Regions from separate parts of the Variovorax sp. P5_A3 genome, predicted to be linked through region 2. Evidence: predicted binding sites of a transcription regulator. Region 2 holds the regulator's gene; the other holds the start of a gene.

The links. Region 2 encodes sigma-54, which starts transcription at its own class of promoters, with help from an activator protein. Its sites were predicted from a motif close to TGGCANGNAANCTGCTTT; they were not measured.
Region 1: the regulator sigma-54 is predicted to act here: its motif matches at 1,983-2,000, upstream of AC1D3B_RS01165 (CmpA/NrtA family ABC transporter substrate-binding protein).

The regions. Positions count from the first base shown of each region.
Region 1 covers NZ_JBFUKW010000001.1:261,984-269,093, forward strand. The annotation lists gene tsaD (tRNA (adenosine(37)-N6)-threonylcarbamoyltransferase complex transferase subunit TsaD) at 1-501, opposite strand, end outside; gene AC1D3B_RS01160 (nitrate- and nitrite sensing domain-containing protein) at 561-1,847, shown strand; gene AC1D3B_RS01165 (CmpA/NrtA family ABC transporter substrate-binding protein) at 2,184-3,428, shown strand; gene ntrB (nitrate ABC transporter permease) at 3,439-4,350, shown strand; gene AC1D3B_RS01175 (ABC transporter ATP-binding protein) at 4,347-5,156, shown strand; partial or broken gene AC1D3B_RS01180 (NAD(P)/FAD-dependent oxidoreductase) at 5,179-6,390, shown strand; gene AC1D3B_RS01185 (nitrate reductase) at 6,418-7,110, shown strand, end outside.
Region 2 covers NZ_JBFUKW010000011.1:109,421-116,530, reverse strand. The annotation lists gene lptA (lipopolysaccharide transport periplasmic protein LptA) at 1-181, shown strand, start outside; gene lptB (LPS export ABC transporter ATP-binding protein) at 178-972, shown strand; gene AC1D3B_RS18855 (RNA polymerase factor sigma-54) at 1,094-2,680, shown strand; gene AC1D3B_RS18850 (CHAT domain-containing protein) at 2,703-4,658, opposite strand; gene AC1D3B_RS18845 (metallophosphoesterase) at 4,660-6,141, opposite strand; gene AC1D3B_RS18840 (toll/interleukin-1 receptor domain-containing protein) at 6,285-7,110, shown strand, end outside.

The DNA.
Region 1 (7,110 bases), on a different contig from region 2:
TCCGGCCGCGTCGTCGATGGTTTCGCCGAGCAGTTCGTAGCGGCCCACCCCGTCGACCCGCATCAGTTGGGTATGACCGCCGGATACCAGCAGCGCGACAAACGGAAATTCCGGCGGGTCCGCGCTCAGGAAAGGTGAAAGCAGATGGCCCTCCAGGTGGTGGACACCGAGCACCGGCTTGCCCAGCGCCGCGCCCAGCGCGCAAGCCACACCGGCGCCGACCAGCAAGGCGCCCGCGAGGCCCGGTCCGCGCGTGTACGCGACGACATCCACATCCGACAGCCGTTGCCCCGCCTGGTCGAACACGGCCTCGGCGAGCGGAAGAACGCGCCGGATGTGATCGCGGCTCGCCAGTTCGGGCACGACCCCGCCATAGGCCTGGTGCATGGCGATCTGGCTGTGCAGCGCGTGCGCGGCCAGGCGAGGAAGGCCGCTCGCGCCGGATTCGACGAGCGCCACGCCGGTCTCGTCGCAGGACGATTCAATTCCCAATACAAACATGCTCCGAGTGTAGGCGGCGCACACTTTCAGGGCACGGATGTTGCTGCATATCCTCACCCATGAAATCCGGCCTGAGCTTCCTGATTGCCGCCTTGCGATGCGAGATCGACGGGCTGGAGCAACTCGACCGCACGAGCCAGCTGGTCGGGACGATCAGCCGGCTGGTCCACACATTGCAGCGCGAGCGCGGGATTTCGAACGTGCTGCTCGCCTCGCACGGCCAGCGCTTCGTCGCGCAGCGCGACGAACAGATCGCCGAGTGCGTGCGGATGGAAGAGGCGGCACGCCTCGGTTTCGAGCAGTTGGAGCTGGAAACCGTCCGCATCGGCAACGGCGCGCGACTTTTCAGCCGCATCGCCTGGGTGTTGCCCGGCCTGGATGCGCTGCCGGAACTGCGTCGTCGCATCGGCGCACTGGAGATCGATGCGGCCGAATCGACCGCAGCTTTCGTCAAGCTGATCGCCGGGTTGCTCGCGGTCGTGTTCGAAGCGGCGGACGGCGCGACCGATCCGGAAGTCTCGCGCGTGCTCGTGGCGCTCTTCAATTTCATGCAAGGCAAGGAGTTCGCGGGGCAGGAACGCGCCTGCGGTGCCGCCGCATTCGCCTCGGGCCTCAACGACAGGACCCGCCAGCAACAGTGGCTGCACCTCATCGATTCCCAGGAACGGTGCTTCCAGGTGTTCACCGAGTTCTCGGGTGAAGCGCTTGACGACGCCTGGCGCGCGAGCCAGTCGACGGCGCAGATTGCCGAACTGGAGCGCCTTCGGCGCATCGCCTGCGCGGCACCCGCGGGCGTGCTGCTCGATACGGAACTGAGCCAGACGTGGTTCGACTGCTGCACGCGCCGGATCGACGACATGCGGGTCATCGAGGAACAACTGGCCGACAACCTCCGCGCGATCTGCCATCAGAAGACGGCCCAGGCCCACGCGGAGTTGAACGCCCGCCAGGGGTTGCTCGCGAAGGTCAGCGGCCAGCCGGATTCAGCGTCTGCCGCATTCTTCGATGGCGCCGCGACTCCGGACGCGGCCGTTCCGCCGCAAGCGCTGGCAGGCGCCGCGCCTTACGGGCGACAACTCGAGCGATCGATCCTCGACATGGTCCAGGAGCAATCGCATCGACTGCAGGCAATGAGCGACGAGCTCGACACCGTGCGCGCCGCCCTGAACGAGCGCAAGCTGGTCGAACGCGCGAAAGGACTGCTGATGGCGCATCGCCGGATCAGCGAACAGGAGGCACACAAGATGCTGCGCCAGACCGCGATGAACCAGAACCGCCGCCTGATCGACGTCGCCGAATCGGTACTCGCCATGGCCGAATACCTGCCCAGGGACGCATCGTCCTGAGCATGGCGACTTCCCGAAATGGTGCGCCGCACAACAATTGCGCCTGAGCTTTCAAGCGGCACCGTCGGCCTTCAAGCCAATATCGGCGCCCACTTTGCGCTATTTTTTTCGTAGCAAGCGCGAGTTCGAATTCCCTGGCACACAGCTTGCATTGACTCCGCCATAGACCAACGAAGGTCTCCAGGCAGGTGGCATCCAACGACGGGTGTTGCCCACCGAACCGGACAAAGGCGTCCCCACCCGCAAGAGCTCGTTCTCGAGCAGCCCCTGCGCGGTGAGGACGCCTTTTTTTGTTTTTCGCTTTCGACCTTGTTTTTCCATTCCGGAGTTCGCCCCATGACCGATTCGCTGACATCCAAACTGAGTCGCCGACGTGTGCTGCAGGCCGCTGCCGCGGGCGTCGTCGGACTCGACCCCGCCTTGCGCGCCGCCGTCTGGGCCCAGGGCTCCGACAAGCCCGAGAAGGAGGAAGTCAAGATCGGCTTCATCCCCCTGACCGACTGCGCCAGCGTCGTGATGGCCTCGGTGCTCGGCATCGACAAGAAGTACGGCGTGAAGATTGTCCCGAGCAAGGAAGCCAGTTGGGCCGGCGTGCGCGACAAGCTCGTCAATGGCGAGCTCGACTTCGCGCACGTGCTCTACGGGCTGGTCTACGGTGTCCACGTCGGCATCGGCGGCCCGAAGAAGGACATGGCCGTGCTCATGACCCTCAACAACAACGGCCAGGCCATCACGCTGTCGAAGAAGCTCGCCGACAAGGGCGCGGTGGATGGCGCCTCGCTGGCCAAGGTGATGGCGGCCAACAAGGCCGAATACACCTTCGCGCAGACCTTCCCCACCGGCACGCACGCAATGTGGCTCTATTACTGGATGGCTGCCAACGGCATCGATCCGCTGAAGGACGCCAAGGTCATCACCGTGCCGCCGCCGCAGATGGTCGCGAACATGCGCGTCGGCAACATGGACGGCTACTGCGTCGGCGAACCCTGGGGCCAGCGCGCCATCATGGATGGCATCGGCATCACCGCCGTCACCACGCAGGACATCTGGAAGGACCACCCCGAAAAGGTGCTCGGCACCACCGGCGACTTCGTCAAGAAGTACCCGAACACCGCGCGCGCGGTCACCGCGGCCATCCTCGAAGCCGGCCGGTGGATCGACACCGGCCTGCAGAACAAGAACAAGATGGCCGAGACCATCGCCGACAAGAGCTACGTCAACACCAGCGTCGATGCGATCAACCAGCGCATTCTCGGCCGCTACACCAACGGCCTCGGCAAGAACTGGGACGACCCCAACTACATGAAGTTCTACAACGACGGCGCGGTCAGCTTCCCGTACCTGTCGGACGGCATGTGGTTCCTCACGCAGCACAAGCGCTGGGGCCTGCTGAAGGAGCACCCGGACTATCTCCAGGTGGCGACGCAGATCAACCGTATCGACATCTACAAGCAGGCCGCTGCGGCCACGAAGACTTCGGTGCCCAAGGAGGCGATGCGCACCAGCAAGCTCATCGACGGCGTGGTGTGGGACGGCAAGAACCCGAAGCAGTACGCCGATTCGTTCAAGGTCCATGCCTGAGGAGCCCGTCATGGTCAGTGCCGTCTTTCACTCCCCCCTCGACGCCAGCCCGGTCATGCCGGCCCCAACGAAGACCGTCGTCGTCGCCAAGCCCGCGGCGCCATCGCAGCCGGCCGAACCCGCGCCGCGCCTGCCGCGCGACTTCAACGCGCTCTGGCTGCGCGTATTGCCGCCCGTGCTGGGCTTCGCCCTCCTGATCCTGATCTGGGAACTGGTGGCGATGAAGAGCACCACCGGGTTTCCCTCGCCGCTTGCAACCTGGCAACAGGCCCTGACGGTGTTCAGCGATCCGTTCTACAGCAAAGGGCCGAACGACCAGGGCGTGGGCTGGAACGTGCTTTCGTCGTTGCAACGCGTGGCCCTCGGCTTCGGTCTTGCCGCCGCAGTGGGTATTCCAGCCGGCTTCGCGATCGGACGCTTCGAGTTCCTCTCGCGCATGTTCAACCCGCTGATCAGCCTGCTGCGCCCTGTCTCGCCGCTGGCCTGGCTGCCGATCGGCCTGCTGGTGTTCAAGGGTGCCAATCCGGCGGCCATATGGACCATCTTCATCTGCTCGATCTGGCCGATGATCATCAACACCGCCGTGGGCGTGCAGCGCGTGCCGAGCGACTACATGAACGTTGCCCGGGTGCTGAACCTCAGCGAGTGGAAGATCTTCACCCGGATCCTCTTTCCCGCCGTGCTGCCCTATATGCTGACCGGCGTTCGCCTTGCCGTCGGCACCGCATGGCTTGTGATCGTCGCGGCCGAGATGCTGACCGGCGGCGTGGGCATCGGCTTCTGGGTGTGGGACGAGTGGAACAACCTCAACGTCGCCAACATCATCATCGCGATCTTCGTCATCGGCATCGTCGGGCTCGTGCTCGAGTTCGCACTCATCAGGATCGCCACCGCATTCACGTTCGAAGAGGTGAAGTCATGAATGATGACAACAAGTACATCGAGATCCAGGGTGTCGAGCAGCGCTTCAAGACGGCCAAGGGCAGCTTCCTCGCACTGCGCGACGTGAACCTCTGCGTGGCCAAGGGCGAGTTCATCACGCTCATCGGCCACTCCGGCTGCGGCAAGTCCACGCTGCTGAACCTGATCGCCGGCCTCACCACGCCGACGCAAGGTGCGCTGCTCTGCGCCAACCGCGAGATCAAGGGTCCCGGCCCCGAGCGCGCGGTGGTGTTCCAGAACCATTCGCTGCTGCCCTGGCTCACCTGCCACGAGAACGTCTACCTCGCCGTCGAACGCGTGTTCGCCTCGACCGAGGGCAAGGCGCAGCTCAAGGCGCGCACCGAAGCCGCGCTCGCACTGGTCGGACTCACCGCCGCCGCGCAGAAGCGCCCCGGCGAGATCTCCGGCGGCATGAAGCAGCGCGTCGGCATTGCCCGCGCACTGTCGATGGAACCCAAGGTCCTGCTGATGGACGAGCCCTTCGGCGCTCTCGACGCGCTGACGCGCGCCAAGCTGCAGGACGAATTGCTCGCCATCGTGCAGAAGACGCACAGCACCGTGGTCATGGTCACGCACGACGTCGATGAGGCCGTGCTGCTGTCGGACCGCATCGTGATGCTGACGAACGGCCCGGCGGCCACGATCGGCGAAGTACTGAGCGTCGACATCCCGCGACCGCGCAGCCGTGTGGAGCTGGCCGAAGACCCGGCCTACGTGCATGCCCGCAAGGCGGTGATCGACTTCCTCTACACGCGCCAGGCGCACGTGGAAAAAGTTGCTGCCTGAAGCGAAGGACATCGCGATGGACATGTGCGTCAGGAAGCTGAAACTCGTGATGGTCGGCAATGGCATGGCCGGCGTGCGCACGCTCGAAGAGCTGCTCAGGATCGCGCCCGATCTCTACGACATCACCGTGTTCGGCGCCGAGCCGCACCCGAACTACAACCGCATCCTCCTGTCGCCAGTGCTCGCGGGCGAACAGACCGTGGACGAGATCGTGCTCAACAGCTGGGAGTGGTACACCGAGAACCGAATCACCCTGCACGCCGGGAAGAAGGTCGTCGAGGTCGATCGCGCCAGGCGCATCGTCCGCGCCGGGGACGGCACCGAGGCGGCCTATGACCGGCTGCTGATATGCACCGGCTCCAACCCTTTCGAACTGCCTGTCCCCGGGAAGGACCTGAAGGGCGTGATTGCCTACCGCGACATCGCGGACACCAACTACATGATCGAAACCGCCAGGACACACCGGAACGCGGTGGTCATCGGCGGCGGCCTGCTGGGGCTCGAGGCGGCCAACGGACTGATGTTGCGCGGCATGAAAGTGACCGTCGTGCACGTCAATCCGTGGCTGATGGACCGACAGCTCGACGATGTCGCAGGCAAGCTCCTGCAGAGATCGCTGGAGGAACGCGGGCTGCAATTCCGCATCGGCGCCCAGACGCAGGCGTTGATCGGCGGATCCGGGGACCGTGTGACCGCCGTCCGATTCAAGGACGGCACCGAAGTCGCGGCCGACCTGGTCGTGATGGCGGTCGGCATCCGCCCCAACACCGAATTGGCCGAGAAGATGCGCCTGCACGTGAACCGCGGCATCGTGGTGAACGACACCATGCAGACCGTCACCGACGCTCGCATCTATTCGGTCGGCGAATGCGCCGCCCATCGTGGCATCGCCTACGGGCTGGTCGCACCGCTTTTCGAGCAGGCCAAGGTGGCGGCCAATCATCTGGCGCATTTCGGCATCGGCCGCTACAAGGGCTCGATGACCTCGACGAAGCTCAAGGTCACGGGCATCGATCTGTTCTCCGCCGGCGAGTTCATGGGCGGCAAAGGAACGGAGGAGATCGTGATGAGCGACCCTGCCGGTGGCGTCTACAAGAAGCTGGTCATCAAGGACGACAAGCTCGTCGGTGCCTGCCTCTACGGCGATACGGCGGACGGAAGCTGGTACTACGAGCTGCTGCGCGACGGGCGCAGCGTGCAGGACATCCGCGACCAGTTGATGTTCGGCGAGTCGACCCCTGTGACTGCCTGAGGCTCGCCAATGATGCAGACACGTTCCACCTGCCCCTATTGCGGAGTGGGTTGCGGCGTGATCATCGAATCCGATGGCGCGCAGATCACCGGGGTGCGTGGCGACCCCGAGCATCCCGCGAACTTCGGCCGCCTGTGCACCAAGGGCTCGACACTGCACCTGACAGCCAGCGCGGCGGTCACGATGCAGACACGCCTGTTGCGGCCCATGCAGCGGGCGACCCGGGGGTCCGAACCCGAAGCGATCAGTTGGGACGCCGCACTGGATGTGGCCGTCGAGAAGTTCGCCCAGGTGATCCGCGAGCATGGGCCCGACGCGGTGGGCTTCTATGTCTCCGGTCAACTGCTCACCGAGGACTACTACGTCTTCAACAAGCTGGCCAAGGGACTGGTCGGCACGAACAACATCGACACCAACTCGCGCCTGTGCATGAGCAGCGCGGTCGCGGGCTACAAGAAGACGCTCGGTGCCGACGCACCACCGGCGTGCTATGACGACCTGAAGCATGCCGAGTGCCTCTTCATCGTCGGCAGCAACACGGCCTGGGCGCATCCGATCCTGTTCAGGCGCATCGAAGACGCGAAGGCGGCCAACCCTTCGATGAAGATCATCGTGGTGGATCCGCGCCGCACGGACACGGCGGAGATCGCCGACCTCTTCCTGCCGATCCAGCCGGGCACCGACGTCATGCTTTTCAACGGC
Region 2 (7,110 bases):
GCCCAATGCCGGCGTTGCGACCCAGCCGGGTGGTCGTGTCAAGGCGATCCTCACCCCCAAGGCCGCTCCAGCGGCACCCGCCGCCGGCGGAAAGCCGGCCGCCGCCGCGCCCGCCCCGGCCCCTGCGCCGGGCACCGGGTTGCGCGCCACCACCACCCTTGGCGGAGAGTCAAAGAAGTGATCGAAACCGCAGGCATGAGCGAGGGCGCAGGCGCTCCGGGCAGCCGCCTCGAGGCGCGTGGGCTTCAGAAGAGCTACGGCAGCCGCAAGGTTGTCAAGGATGTGACGCTGGGTGTGCAGAAGGGCGAAGTCGTCGGCCTGCTGGGGCCCAACGGCGCCGGCAAGACGACTTCGTTCTACATGATCGTCGGCCTGGTGCGCGCCGATGCCGGCGACATCACCATCGACGGCGAGCCGATCGCGCACATGCCGATCCATCGGCGCGCGCGCATGGGCCTGAGCTACCTGCCGCAGGAAGCATCGATCTTCCGCAAGCTCACGGTCGAGGAGAACGTCCGCGCCGTGCTCGAACTGCAGCGCGAGCCCGACGCCAACGGACGCCAGGTTTCGCTGTCGAAGCAGCGCACCGAGGAACTCCTCACCGAGTTGTTGGCCGACCTGCGCGTGGACCACCTGCGTGATTCCCCCGCGCTGTCCCTGTCGGGCGGCGAGCGTCGCCGCGTCGAGATCGCGCGCGCCCTGGCCACGCAGCCGCGCTTCATCCTGCTGGACGAGCCCTTCGCGGGCATCGACCCGATCGCGGTGATCGAGATCCAGCGGATCATCAATTTCCTGAAGGAACGTGGCATCGGCGTGTTGATCACCGACCACAACGTGCGTGAAACGTTGGGCATCTGCGATCACGCTTTCATCATCAGCGACGGGCATGTGCTGGCCCAGGGCACGCCGGCCGAGATCGTCGACAACGCCGAGGTGCGGCGCGTGTACCTCGGCGAACATTTCCGGATGTGAACATGTTGCTCGCCCCCAGGCTCCGCACTTCGTGCTCCGCCTACCCCCTGCCGGGGGCAGGCCGGCCGCTACGGGCGGCCGGGCGCGGCGGCCTTCTGGTCAAGAGGGTTTCACTATCTCCATGAAGCAGGGTTTGTCGCTGCGGGTTTCGCAGCATCTCGCGTTGACGCCTCAACTTCAGCAGTCGATCCGGCTGTTGCAGCTTTCCACGCTCGAGCTGACGCAGGAAGTCGAGCAGATGCTTGATGACAACCCATTCCTCGAGCGCACGGCCGAGGAGGCTACGCGCGAGGAGTTCGGGTTGGAGACGGCCGATACGCCGGTTCGCGATGACGATCGGTTTGCCGATGGGGAGGGCGATTTCACGCCCGGCCCGTCGGCGTCTGCGCCGGAAGTCGCCGTCGCGGCCACTGGCGACACCGAAGTCGCCACAGCCGACACCGCCGATGGCGAGCCCGACTGGGAAGGCGATGGCACGATCGACCTCGCGCCCGACGACAGCGAATGGGGCGGCGACGCCCCCGCGCGTGCCAACAACCTCGGCGACGACGAGCGCACGGACGCGACCGAACTCGCGCGCAGCCAGGAATCGCTGCAGTCCTTCCTGCACCGGCAGGCACTGGGATTGCGCCTGAGCGAAACCGATCGCGCGGCACTCCGTTTCCTGATCGAGTCGCTCAACGAAGACGGTTACCTCGAAGACTCGCTGCCCGCCCTGGCGTCCGGCCTCGCGGGCAACGACAACGACCAGTTCGACGACCTCGTGCACCACTTCCAGGTCGGGCTCGGCCTGCTGCAAAGCCTGGAGCCGTCCGGCGTGGGCGCGCGCAGCCTGGGCGAATGCCTGACCATCCAGCTGCGCGCCCTGGCCGACGAGGACGAGACCGATGACGAGGCACAGGTGCGCAAGACCGCCATCGCGATCTGCAAGCAACCGATGGAACTGCTCGCCCGTCGCGACTTCAAGCGCCTGGCCACGCTCACCCGCAGCAACGAAGAGGAAGTCCGCGCCGCCCTGCAGCTCATCGCGAAGCTGGAGCCCAAGCCCGGGCGCCGCTTCGTCGACGTGGAGCGCAACGTGGTCGTGCCCGACGTGATCGTCACGCGCGTCGGCAACGGCACCAACACCAAGTTCCGCGTGATGCTCAACCCCGAAGTCATGCCGCGCCTGCGCGTGCACGACATCTATGCCGGTGCGCTCAAGCAGCACAAGGGCGAGGGCAGCCAGGCGCTTTCGCAGCGCCTGCAGGAGGCGCGCTGGTTCATCAAGAACATCCAGCAGCGCTTCGACACCATCCTGCGCGTGTCGAACGCCATCGTCGAGCGGCAGAAGAGCTTCTTCGTGCACGGCGAACTCGCCATGCGTCCGCTGGTGCTGCGCGAGATCGCCGACGAACTCGGGTTGCACGAGTCCACCATCAGCCGCGTGACCACTGCCAAGTACATGGCGACGCCTTACGGCACGGTCGAGCTCAAATACTTCTTCGGCTCGGCGCTCGGCACGGAAACGGGCGGCAATGCGTCGAGCACGGCGGTGCGCGCGCTGATCAAGCAGTTCGTGAGTGCGGAAGACCTGAAGAAACCACTGTCCGACAGCCAGATTTCCGAGATGCTCAAGGAGCAGGGGATCGAATGCGCCCGGCGCACCGTCGCGAAATACCGCGAAGCGCTGCGCATCGCACCCGCGAATCTGCGCAAGGCGCTCTGAAGGGCCTGCGAGGGGCCTCAGGTCAGGCCTCGCGCCCTTCCAGCGTCACCAGCGCCGCCTGCGCGAGCCCTTCCCACTGCATGCGCGACCAGTGATCCACATAGCGCCTGAACTGGCGTTGCGTCGAGAGCACCGGAAACGAATCCGTCGACAACTCGCGGATCTGCCTGCAATGCTCGACGATGCGATCCCTGGCGACCTGGGGCTGGAATGCGTCGCCCCCATAAACAGCACCGAGCAGCTCCAGCTCTGCCAGCGTGCCGTGCGCCCAAACCCGATCCGTGATGGCCGCCGTACGAAGCTGCCATTGCGCCAGCTGCCAGGCCACCAGCCACCATTTGCCGTACTCGGTGCGCAACGCACTCAGCGCTCCCTCATCCGGCGCCAGCGCGGGAATGGCTGCGAGCGACAGATACTGCGTCATCACCCAGTGATTGACCGATTCGATCTTCAGTGCCGCTTCGTAGAACTCGCGCGACTTGCGATAAGCCTCGGTACTGCGAGCCACATTGCCGACCAGCGCGTGGATGATGGCGATGCGTTTCTCGCTGGCTGCGCTCATCCCGAGGCGTTCTGCCTTCTCCTTGAGATTGCGCTGCGCGACCGGCCTGTCGCGCCAGGCCGCAAGGTCGACGCGGATCTGGTCGCTGAGCTGGTCGAGTTCGGCGGCGGTCTCGGTGCTGATGGGTGTGCCGGGCCGGGCCGGGTCCGTCTCGTTGCCACGCACCAGGGAGTCCATCCGGTCGAACTTGACCTCCATCTTCGACTTGGTCTGCCGGCTACGAAAGGCGTCCACCTGGGCTTCCAGGTCCGGCGCGACGGCTGCGTACACCACGATGCTGGCCCAGTCGTGGGTGTCCGGCAGGTCGATCCTCAGGCGCTGTCGCAGTTCATGCACGACCCAGCGCGGATCGTTGCCTGCAAGCAGTCCGCTGTAGAGCAGTTCCGCCGCGACGTTCGACGCCCGCATCCACAGCGGAAACTGCGAGGCGATGACCCACGGAATGTCCTGCGCGTGCAGCTCGTGCGCGATGCTGCCGCCCGGTGTCAGCACCGAACTGGCATTGCCGGAATCACAGGTCGCCAGGCTCACCACCGTCGGCGGCTGCTTCGCCCGGCCGTTGGAGTTCATGCTCTTGAGCGCCATCGCGAGGCTCTGCCCGTCGACGACGATGTGCTCGGTGGCCTCGCCTTCCTTGCATAGCACGATGCCGTAGCGGCGGTCCGAGCCGGGCAGCGGCGCACCGTGCGCCAGCAGGTGCACGTGGGTGTAATCCTCGGCCTGGCAGGCATCGCTGATGCTGCGCGCCGTGGCATTGGGCAGCACCGTAAGCAACTTGCGCACCTCGACGACGCGTTCGGCGGGCGTGTCCCTGGCCTTGACCCACGGGTCGATGGCGCGGCGCAGTGCCTCCAGGTGCGCCTGTGCCGGCACGGCGGCAAAGCCTGACGGCGATGCAAAGGCGTAGAGGATCTTCGGCGCGCGGTTCCACTCCGACTGGAGCGGCCGACCGCGGCGAATCTCGCGCGTGATGTTGGTGAGCGTGCGCAGCAACAGCGGCGCACCGGAGCCGGAGGTGTCGGCCGGCGACATCGTCGCTTCGAATGGCACCAGGCCCAGTTCGAAGGCCGAGATCAGCAGCCGTATGTTGACGAGGCGACTCGTATCCCCGCGGGCCGAACGAAGCTCCGACACCAGCTCCGGGATCTTGCCGAGCACCCGTGCGATCGCTTCGCCCAGTTCCTGCAGTTCGGCCGCCCGCTGCGATGCCGCAATGGGCGTGCCGTCGATTTCATAGCGAAGCCGATTCAGCCGCGTGAGCAATTGCGCGTGTTCGAAAGGCAGATGCACGCTGACCGGCCCGTCGGCGCCGCACAGCGCCATGTAGGCGGTCAGCGGCGACAGCAGCTGGTTGTGTGCAGGCCCTGAGCGCAGGAACTCCAGGCGAATATCCCGGACGTCGGATGTATCGCTCATCTCATCCTCTCGTGTAGCGTTGGATCTCGCGCGGTTCGCCGGTTCCGTCGCCTTCGACATGCACCAGCGCCCCGACGGTCCCACCGCCCGGACCGGCGCTGATCGACACGGCGCTGGTCTGGTCCATGACGAACGGCTGTCCGCCGATGCGCGCTTCGTCGATCGTCTTCATGCGCCCGTCGACCAGCACGTTGAACACCTCGGTGAACGCGTCTTCCCGTGCGAGCATGGCCGGCGTGAACTGGAGCAGGCGTATCCACGTCCCGCTGTTGAAGTAGTAGCGCCCCTGGCCCATGTCGATCGCGCGCTCGAGGTGCGTGTGACCGGTGACGATGAAGTCGATCGCCGGCCCGACCGCCGCCGTGACCTTGTCGAAGGTGTCGTCGCGGTCATGGATGTCGAAGGACTTGTCGTCCTTCAGCCAGTCCAGCAGCGCACGGCGCAGCGCCTCGGCCTGGCTGACGCCGGTCAACCAACCGGTCAATCGGTCGATGATCAACTGGGGCGTCCCCAGCGTGCCGTCGACCTGCGCCGTCGGCGACCTGGGCTTGCCGAGATTGCGCTCGGCGTCGAGCAGCATGTCTTCGGCGCTTCCGCCCAGGCCCTGCTTGAGGTTCGGCCCCAGCATCTGCTCCAGCGTCATGGCGGGCGGGGCCCTTGACTCTGGCGGCGGTACGACGACGTCACCCGACAGCCGGGCGTCGACTTGCGCCCCACCGCGTTTCCATTCGCCGACGATGCCGAAGAGCTGGTTGATCTTGCTCGCCTGCGACGGGTCGAGCACCAACAGCGCGCCGACCGCCGCCGAGTTCTCCGGCTTGAGCAAGTCGATCCACGCATAGCGTCGCTTCACCGTGTTCATCACCTCCTTGACCATGCGCGTGCCCGCGTTCGGCTTCCATTCGTCCTGCGGCAACGAGAGCCCGGCATTCATGCGGCGCGACACCCTGGCCAGGTCTTCGTAGCGGTTGTAGTTCCAGTCGTCGACCTCGTTGCCGTGGATGCAGAACACGCGCGAGCGGCCGACCATCGCGGTGTACCCCGCGCCCGCCGTCGAGAATTCGATGCGCGCGCGCGCCGACAGGTCATCGCCGGCCAGCCGCGACAGCACCAGTCGCTGCGATGGCGGGAACGCGATCTCGATGTCGTGGTTGCCGATCACGAACACCAGCGTACGGCCCGGCAGCTTCACGAAGGCGGCCAGCGCCGCCCAGACGGGCGCGAACGAATCGTCGTCCATGATGCGGCGCACCGTCGCTTCCGCGTCGTCGATCGCCACGTAGCCGGCCACGTCCTCGGCGAGCGTGTCGAACACGTCTCCGTTCAGCACCAGCGCCACGCGCCCCTCAGGCCGTTGCTGCGCGAGTCGAAGGATGAAGTTGGCCAGCCGCCCCGATTCACGCAGGATCTGGAAGCCGGGGCGTCCTCCCATGTGCAGGTCGGAAATGGCGTGGAGCTCGTCGAAGGTGGGCAGGTCGCTCATGGTCTTGACGCTTTCTGGCGCTGGTTGTGGCGCCGGCTTGGCAGCATAGGCTGTGACGGCCTGCCTGCCCTCCGTAGAAATGTGGAGTTGTCTCCGTCGTCGTGGGGATGCGCAATCGCCCGGTGTGTGTAACGCTTTGAATCATGCCGCGAGACGATCCTCTCCGAGACCCGCCCGTCGAGGAACTCGACGAGTTCTTCTGGGGCGATCTCCTCGACTACATCGCCGAAGGCCGCGTCGTGGTGGTGGTCGACAGCGAACTGCTCACGGTCAACCACCAAGGCCGCGACATCGGCTTCGATGCCCTGGTGGCAGACCGGCTGGCGGAACGGCTTCGCATCGATACGCGCGGCATCGAAGGCAATCCGCGCCTCGACGACGTGGTGAGTTGCTACCTTGCTTCTCCGCGGGCCCGCAAGGAGGATCTCTACGTTCGTATCGCCCAGGTGGTCAAGGACCTGGATGTCTCGCCGCCTCAGGCCTTGCTGGACCTCGCCGCAGTGCGTGGACTCGATCTCTTCGTGACGCTCGCGTTCGACGGCATGCTCGTGCGCGCCATCGATCTCGTGCGCCACGCAGGCCAGCCGCGCACGCAGGTCGTCGCCTTCGCGCCGAATCGCCCGGCGGATCTTCCGACGCCGCGCGAGCGGCTGCCGGCGCCCACCGTGTTTCACTTGCTGGGTCGGCAGTCCTCGGCGCCTGAGTGGGTGATCTGCGACGAGGATCGCCTCGAATTCCTCCACGCGCTGCAGGAAGACGCGCGCCGGCCGAAACTGCTTTTCGATGCGTTGCGCGAAGACCACCTGCTCCTGATCGGTTGCCGCTTGCCGGACTGGCTGGCGCGCTTCTTCCTGCGCGCGGCGAAAAATGAGCGCCTTTCGTCGAGACGGCAGACGGTGGAATATTGGGTCGACCCTCGGGCGGCCAACGATCCTGCGCTAAAGGACTTCCTGGACGTCTTCAGCCCCG